2 regions of the Clostridium sp. LY3-2 genome follow, and region 2 is predicted to be linked to the other one. Evidence: riboswitches for the same ligand, from Rfam matches in the RefSeq annotation. Region 2 holds a riboswitch; the other holds the start of a gene.
What was found. Region 2 has a riboswitch for cobalamin ahead of M4I33_RS11675 (sirohydrochlorin cobaltochelatase). Riboswitches for the same ligand answer to the same signal wherever they lie in the genome.

Region 1: it holds a riboswitch for cobalamin, as region 2 does, so the genes downstream of both, M4I33_RS04245 (ABC transporter substrate-binding protein) here and M4I33_RS11675 (sirohydrochlorin cobaltochelatase) in region 2, are expected to answer to the same signal.

What each region holds. Positions count from the first base shown of each region.
Region 1 is NZ_JAMDLQ010000014.1:63,294-67,733, reverse strand. Features, by position in the region: gene M4I33_RS04250 (iron ABC transporter permease) at 1-763, opposite strand, end outside; gene M4I33_RS04245 (ABC transporter substrate-binding protein) at 750-1,667, opposite strand; cobalamin riboswitch at 1,793-1,970, opposite strand; gene cobD (threonine-phosphate decarboxylase CobD) at 2,024-3,082, opposite strand; gene cbiB (adenosylcobinamide-phosphate synthase CbiB) at 3,095-4,042, opposite strand; gene M4I33_RS04230 (histidine phosphatase family protein) at 4,045-4,440, opposite strand, start outside.
Region 2 is NZ_JAMDLQ010000035.1:12,888-17,327, reverse strand. Features, by position in the region: gene M4I33_RS11690 (hypothetical protein) at 1-15, shown strand, start outside; gene M4I33_RS16940 (hypothetical protein) at 63-311, opposite strand; gene M4I33_RS11685 (CarD family transcriptional regulator) at 337-531, opposite strand; gene M4I33_RS11680 (hypothetical protein) at 630-1,268, opposite strand; cobalamin riboswitch at 1,392-1,583, shown strand; gene M4I33_RS11675 (sirohydrochlorin cobaltochelatase) at 1,821-2,672, shown strand; gene M4I33_RS11670 (cobyrinate a,c-diamide synthase) at 2,641-3,939, shown strand; gene M4I33_RS11665 (precorrin-8X methylmutase) at 3,939-4,440, shown strand, end outside.

The DNA of each region.
Region 1 (4,440 bases), on a different contig from region 2:
CCGCTACAAGTAATGTCTTTTTAACCTTTTTAGTTTCTACTCCAACTGTCATAGCATGATTTTCACCAAAGCTTAATATATCCATCTCTCTAGTATATCTTATTACAAGGATTACTCCTATTATAAAAAATGGAAGTCCTGCAAAAACATAAGACCAACTCTTCATAGAGAATGATCCCATCTGCCACATAGTTATAGCTTTAATATCCTCACTACAAAGTGCTGTAACTGTAGTTAAGACTGCACTTGCAAAAAGAGATAAAACCATTCCTGAAAGTATTACTGTATTATTAGATAAGCCTCTATCTACTTTACTTGAAAATATTATTACTAAAAATACAGTTAAAACTCCAAACAAAAACCCTATAAAAGGAAGTGCTAAATTCCCTACAAAAGGTATAGTTATTCCTAAAACTATATATATTCCAACACCTAAAGATGCACCAGATGATACTCCTAAAGTATAAGGTGATGCTAAAGGATTTTTTAAGATAGATTGTATTACCGCACCAGATACTGCAAGTGATGCGCCTACCCCGAAAGCTAAAAGCACCCTAGGTAGCCTTAAAAGCCAAATTATCGCAATATCTTTAGATTCAATCCCCGCCCTAAGAGGTATATTAAATAGCTTATTCGCTATTATTGAAACTGTATCTAATAAATCAATATTGGAACTTCCAAGAGAAGTTCCAATACAGATAATCAGTAAGCTTAGGATTACTCCTAAGCTTATCTTAATTTTTATTTTTTTAGATGTTTGCATATTCTTTTGGATAAATATCCTTTGCAATTTGTTTTAATGCACTTATTACGTTTTGACTTGGACGTGAAGTTGCATTTTTATCTACTAAGAATACCTCTTTATTTTTAACTGCGTTTATAGTATTAAATCCTGGGCGTTTTTCTATTTGTTTTGTAGCATCTTTTATGTAATCTTCGTTTGTTAAGATTACATCTGGATTTTTCTTTATTACTGATTCTTCACTAGGTGAGATCCAACCTTTTTGGTCTTTAAATATATTTTCTGCTCCTATTGTAGTTAATAATTCATTTAAGAATGTATCACTACCGAAACTATAAAGTTTTTCACCTGAACCTATTTCAAAGTATACAGTTTTCTTATCTTTAATCTTTTCACCTATAGCTTTGATTTTATCAACCTCGCCTTTTAAGTTACTTACCATTTCAGTTCCTTTTTCTTCAGTTCCAGTAAGCTTCCCTAAGAAATTTATATCATCATAGATTCCGTTTATGCTTTCTGCTGTAGGTAGGTATACAACTGGGATACCTGCATCTTTTAAAGCCTTAAATGGATCTTCTTTTCCTTCTCTATTATGACCTGATGCAATAATAACATCTGGTTTAAGGGCAATTATAGCTTCAGCGTCTGGGTTTCTAAAGTCTATTTTAGTTACATCACTTTTTAACCCTTTTATATCAGCTGAATATTTATCTACTCCTACAATTTTATCACCTAATCCAAGACCTACTAAAATTTCAGTATTAGAAGGTGCTGTAGATACTATTCTCTCAATCTTTTTAGGTACTTTAAACTCTGTACCTTCCATATCTTTCATAGTAACAGTTTTACCTGCGCAGCCTGTAAAAATAGCTAACGAAAATATCGTTAAAACTACTACTGACAATAACTTTTTAAAATTTCTCATCACTTTTCCTCCATTATAATTTTGAGGCGTTAATTTTAGGGATTAAAAAAAACACACCGCGTGAAGGTATGCTTATATAAAAAAATCCTATTAGCACTATAACCCCACCCTCAGAAGGTTATAGTAAGTCGTATAAATAATTTGGCAGGTATCCCGACTTAGCTTCACCCTTAGCCTAGCCTTCCCATAATTTAATATAGTGACTATAATTTAGGCCTCGTCCACATCACGGTTACTGGGGTAGTTAGAGATTTACACTCTATTCCCTTTTAAGTAATATACACCAATTATTATTTTTATCAGAATGATTATATTATTTAATTATCCAATTGTCAATTATTTATCATTTGAGATTATTAATTTACAATTTCTTGAAGAGATTTTATTAATTTAATATTTTCTTCTCTAGTTCTAACTGCAACTCTATAATAACTCATATCTAGTCCTATATAGTTTTCGCAACTCCTTATTAAAATTCCATATTTTAAAAGTTCTTCTTTTAAATCTATATTTTTAAAGGTCTTAAAAAATATGAAATTCGCATAACCTTTAAATACCTTTAAATCTTTAAATAAGCTTAAATTATTAAATAAAAACTTATTTTCTTCTTCTACAAACGAAATAGTATTTTTAATATATAAACTTTCTTTTAAAGCTGCAATTCCAGCTTTATTTGCTATAGTGTTTACGCTCCAAGATATAGTGTTTTTATTTATTTTTTCTAAGTATTCTTTACTTTTAGTTAATCCGTATCCAAGCCTTATTCCAGGAAAGGCAAAAATCTTAGTTAAAGACTTAACTATAATTAAGTTATCATAATGTTTTAAACTATTAATTAAAGTAAATTCCTTAGAATTTCTAACAAACTCTAAAAAAGATTCATCAATTACAACTGTAACATCTTTTCTTTTTGAAGCCTTTAATATTTCTTCAATCATATCTCTTTTACATAAAGCCCCTGTTGGATTATTTGGATTACAAATAAAGATTATATCTGTTTCTTTATTAATCATATCTAAAATCCCTAAATCCAAATTACACTTATCTTTTAATATATAATAATCTATATTGCAATCTACTGAGTTTAAAGCTTCTCTATATTCTGAAAAACTTGGCCCGTAAAGCAGTGCCCTTTTAGGCTTTAAGCCTCTTACTATATTAAATATAACTTCCGCTGCACCATTTCCTAAAAATATATTATTCTTTTCTATATTTTCAAATTCACTTATGCTATTTATTAAATCTAAATAAGTGATATCTGGGTAATGAACCACGTCTTCTATAGCATTTATCATAGCTTCCTTAACAGTTTTTGAAAGCCCTAAAGGGTTTATATTTGCTGAAAAGTCTACTAAATCTTTAATTTTGTAATTTCTCTTTATTTCATCAATATTTCCACCATGACTATTTTTCATATGAATTTACCTCTATAAAAAAATATGTATTACAAAGAAAATAATTATAGCTAAAACTACCCCTAAAAAAGTAACTAAATCTAAAATTTTATTTGTCTTTATAACATCACTTTTTTCTATTTCTTTTAATTTATCCCCTATAGTATCTTTTTTAACTAATTTCCCAAAGTAATAGTTACTTCCCCCAAGCATTACAGAAAGCGCTCCACTAACTGCCGCTTCTGGGTGTGCACTATTTGGACTTGAGTGATTATATCTATCTCTTTTATATATTTTATAACTTTCTTTATATTTATATCTTAATAAAAAAGAAGCTATAATAATTAAATAACTTGTTATCCTAGCTGGAATATAATTAAATATGTCATCAACCTTAGCTGAAGAAAATCCAAAATCTATGTATTTTTCATTCTTGTAGCCAAACATAGAATCACAAGTATTAACAGCCTTATATAAAAAAGCTAAAGGAGCTCCCCCGATTCCTGCATAAAATAAAGGTGCTATTATTCCATCTGACATATTTTCTGAAGCGGTCTCAATTACTGCCCTATAAATTTCGCTTTCGTTTAATTTATCTGTGTCTCTTCCAACTATATATGATAATTTTTTTCTAGCTTCAATTATATTTCCATTTTCTAATTCCTTTATAACCTTTAATCCTTCAACCTTTAAACATTTAGCTGATATTGTAAAATATATTAATATTCCAGATACTATTATCCCTAGATAAGTATTAATATAACTTGTACCTTTAGTTATAAATAAAACTACAAAAAACGTTATAAATATTACAGACAGATTAGTTAAAATACCACTTAATTTAAGATTTTTAGAAATTCTCTTTCTAAAAAATCCTTCTAAAGATTTAGAGAGGTTTCCAATAAATCTTATAGGATGATAAGGGTTATTTGGATCTCCTATTATTAAATCTAAAATATATCCTATTATAATCTCTATCATTTTTAAAACCTTTCTAGTATATTTAATTTTAGTTTTCCTTTTTCTTTTAAAACTTCAAGGGTGTAGCCTTCTATGCAGTTTGGATGATAATCATAAAAACTTTTATTTTCTTCATTAAAACTTTCTAAAAGACTTGCTATAGTTCCCCCATGACAAAGTACTAAAGCCTCTTTTTCATCATTTTTTTCTAAAGAATCTATTAAAGAAATTAAAGCTTTTTCTATTCTAGTTTTAAATTCTTTTCTTGATTCTCCCTTTGGAACTTTAAATTCTAAACTCTCATCTAAAATCCAATTTAAATATTCTTTATTATCTTTTAATTCTTCATAGGATTTTAATTCGAAATCTCCAAAGTCATATTCCTTAAAGCCTTCTAAAACTTCAAAATCTTTATTTTT
Region 2 (4,440 bases):
GTTTTAAAAGCATAAAAAAAGGCAAACAGATTTATTAATAGAATTTGTTTGCCTTTTTTTTATTAAATTGTATTAAGTGAATTTTCTAAAAATGATGTGGCTTCTGTAACGCTAACATTTTTTGCTGCACTAATCTCAGCAATTAAAATCTTTTTTGTGTTATGTAGCATTTGCTTTTCACTAGAATTTAGATTATGACCTTCTTTAGTTTTGTGTAAAGAAGAAACAACTTCTAAATAATCAGAAAAAGAACCAGATTTGATTTTTGTAGAATTTATATCAAATCTTTCTTTGCTATTTTTACTAGAAATAATATCAACTGTGTCATTTAAAAAATTAAGGTTTGTAAGTTTTTGATTTAATTCTTGTTCTGAAGTAATGCTTCTTAGTAGGTAACATTACTTTAAGATTATTAGTTAAAGTAATATAATAATAATCTTGTTTATTCCCAAGAAAATCTTTTTGTTCTATGTTTTCTATAGTGCCAACACCTTGACTAGGGTAGACAACTTTATCACCAATATTGAACAAAGTAAACGCCTCCTTATTAAGTTCTTTTTATATTGTAACACATATCTGTTAAAAATACAAAAGTTTTATTTTATCACAGGATTTTAACAGTGTCAATATTATTTTTTAAGCCAATCCCAAAATTTTATTGTTCCTCTGAAATTGATTACTAAATCACCATCTTGAACCTTCATATCTTTTATGTCTATGTTATCTAAACCCTCTAAAGATAAGATTATATCACCTGAATTTTTATCAAAAGTTATTAATGAATTGTTTTCTAAATTGTTAAATATTGTATCTTTTGAAATAGATATAAATCCTAAATTTCCACTTTCATAATGTAATATACCTTTTCCATCCACTGCTTTTGCTGAAAAAACTAATTTTAATTGGAAAGGAATATTATAGTAGTTTATATTAGCATATACATTTATTAAATCATTATCTAAAGATACTTTTATACCACTTAGAGAATTTTTTAAATCTGGCATCTCATTTATAGCTTCTATAAACAAGTCAGTAATTTCGTTTGAGTTGAATTTTGTGTTTGATTCGGCTGTTAATTCTTCTAAGCTTAAGTTTATATCCTTAGGTAAAAATTTTTTCGATAATTTAATAGGGTCGATTGTTACAGTTTTATTTATAGAGTCTACAGTCTCTTTTGGCTTAAAAGAAAAATTATAAACTCCAAGTATTATTAAGGCTAATATAGCTAAAGTAATAATTCCACCTAAAAGTATTTTTTTTGTTTTCATTTTTTTCCTCCTTTATGAGTCGTATTACTATATTTTATATTAAAAATTAAAATAAGACTATAACTTATTAAAAAAGTAATGTTGACTTTAATAAATTTTTAATATATAATCACTTAGAAAAAACGAATATTTTTAATATATGGTTCTAAAATATTATTTTAGATTAAAAGGGAAAGTGGTTTGAATCCACTACAGCCCCCGCTACTGTAATAGCAGACAAGTCTTATAATATGCCACTGAAGTTGTTTATTTGGGAAGGTATAAGAGGAGAATGAAGCTTAAGTCAGGAGACCTGCCTATATTAATTTTCATAAGTTTCGGTGGGAAGCTAAACGAAAAGTGTCTTTAAAAGAAGTTTTCTTTTAAAGTTTTTTTGTTGTACTTATAGCATCCTTACAGAGTAAGGGTGCTTTTTTTATGTATAGAAATTTTAAATTAAACTATATATTTAAAATTTAATTTAATTTAATAGTACAGGTTATTAGATAGCATAGCTTAAGCCACTTTATTATATAAAAAGTAAATTAAAAAAAGTTTATGAGGGAGATTTTAATGAAAAAAGCAATATTAGTTGTAAGTTTTGGGACAAGTTATAAGAGTGCATTAGAAAATTCAATAGAAAGAATAGAAGAAGATATAAAAGATTCTTTTAAAGATTATGATATCTTTAGAGCCTTTACATCACATATGATTATTAAAAAGTTAAGGGGGATTGGAGAAGAAATTTTAACTCCTGAAGAAGCGTTAGAAGAAATACATAAAATGGGTTATAAAGAGGTTATTATGCAGCCACTTCATATAATACCAGGAGAAGAATATGACTACATAGTTAATGTAAAAGATAGATTTAAAGAAAAATTTTCAGATATAAAGGTTGGAAGACCAATATTATATTTTCAAGGAACAAAAGAAGCACCAGATGATTATTCATTATTTATAAATTCTATAAAAGAAATAATAAAAGACAAAAATACTGTTCTTTTTGGACATGGAACATCTCATTATGCTACATCTGCTTATGGATGCATACAAGCTGTATTACAAGACGAAGGCTTAGATAACGTATACGTTGGAACGGTAGAAGGATATCCAAGTTTAGAAAATGTAATTAATAGAATAAAAAAGGATAATGTAAAAGATATAATGCTACTTCCTCTTATGGTTGTTTGCGGAGATCACGTTTTAAATGATATGGCATCTGATGAAGAAGATTCATGGAAGACTATCTTAGAAAAGGAAGGATTTAATGTTAGTTTATTTTTAAAAGGCCTTGGTGAAATAGAAGGCTTTAGAAAGTTATATATTGATAGAGTTAAAGATTGTATTAATAATAGATATTTAAATGTTGGAAAAACAAAGAAAGGTATGAAAAATGAAAAGAATAATAATCTCATCAAACTGTAGTGGTGGTGGTAAAACTACTGTAACTTTAGGGATAATGAAAGCATTAACAAAAAGAGGATTAAAGGTACAAGGATACAAAGTAGGTCCAGATTATATAGATAAAGAGTTTCATAAACTTGCAACTGGGATAGATTCAAGAAATTTAGATATGTTCCTTATGGGAAAATCAGGAGTTTCCTATTCTTTAAGTAAGGGATGCGGCGATATAAGCATTATAGAAGGGGTTATGGGGCTTTATGATGGAAAAGGATTAGATGAAGAATTTTCAACATACCATCTTTCTAAAGAATTTAACCATATTCCAATTATTTTAGTTATGACTCCAAAGGCACAAAGCTTAACTATCTGTGCTGAGATAAACGGTATTAAAAACTTTAAGGGTGCAAACATTAAAGGGGTTATATTTAATAAAGTATCAGAAAAATATTATAACCTTTTAAAAGAATTAGTTAATAAAAATTGTGATGTTGACGTTTTAGGATATATTCCTAAAGATGAATCTATTAGCCTTAAATCAAGACACTTAGGATTAGTCCAAAGTATAGAAACAGAAAAAATTTCAGAAGTTTTAGATAAATGTAGTGATTTAGTTAATAAACATATAAACTTAGAAAAAATTATAGATTATGCAAAGGATATAAGTATAGAAAATAAAAAATTAGAGATAAAGAAAAGAGATATAAAGATAGCTATTGCTTATGATAAAGCATTTAACTTCTATTATAAAGAAAATTTAGAGATTTTAGAGAGTATAGGGGAAGTAGTTTACTTTAGTCCTTTAAATGATAAAGAACTACCTAAAGATATAGATTTTCTATATATAGGTGGAGGCTACCCTGAAGTCTTTAAAAATGAATTATCAAATAATAAATCTATGCTTAAAAGCATTAGAGAGAGCTTAAGTAAGGGACTTAAATGCTACGCTGAATGTGGTGGATTTATGTATTTAAATAAAAGTATAGAAGGATTTGATATGGTAAACTTTTTCAACTCAGAAGTTGTTATGACAAACTCTCTTCAAAACTTTGGTTATGCAGTTTTAAAAGGATTTAAAAATGATATAAACATACACGAATTCCATAAATCAAAATGTATAGGAAATAGAGAAAATATTTTTGATATAGAAAAAACAGATGTTTTAGGAAACAAAATTAATTGGAAGTGCGGCTATAAAAAGAATAATACTATAGCTCAATATCCTCATATACATTTTTATAAGAATTTAGATTTTTTAGATAATATTTTAGATTTAGAAGGTGAAAAATAATGACTTATATAAAAAATCCAGGAATGATAGAAGAAAAAAGCTTTGAAATAATAGAAAGTGAAATGGAAGATCATTCATTTAACGAAGAAGAATTAAAAATAGTAAAAAGAGTTATTCATACTACGGCTGACTTTGAATACGCAAATCTTTTAGAGATGAGTGAAGACTTTATAGATAAAGCAAAAGAGGTATTAAAAAACTCACCTCTTATATATACAGATACTAATATGGCAAAGCAGGGAATTAATAAAAAAGCTTTAGAAAAGCTAAATGGTTCTGTTGAGTGTTTTGTTAGCTTAGAAGAGGTATATAAAATTGCAAAAGAAAAAGAGATTACAAGGTCAATGGCAGCTGTAGAAAAAGCATCAAAAGATGGAGTAAATATTTATGTTTTTGGAAACGCACCTACAGCACTATTTAAATTAAGAGAGATGATTTTAAATAACTTAGTTAAACCTGATTTAATAATTGCAGTTCCGGTAGGGTTTGTTGGAGCAAAGG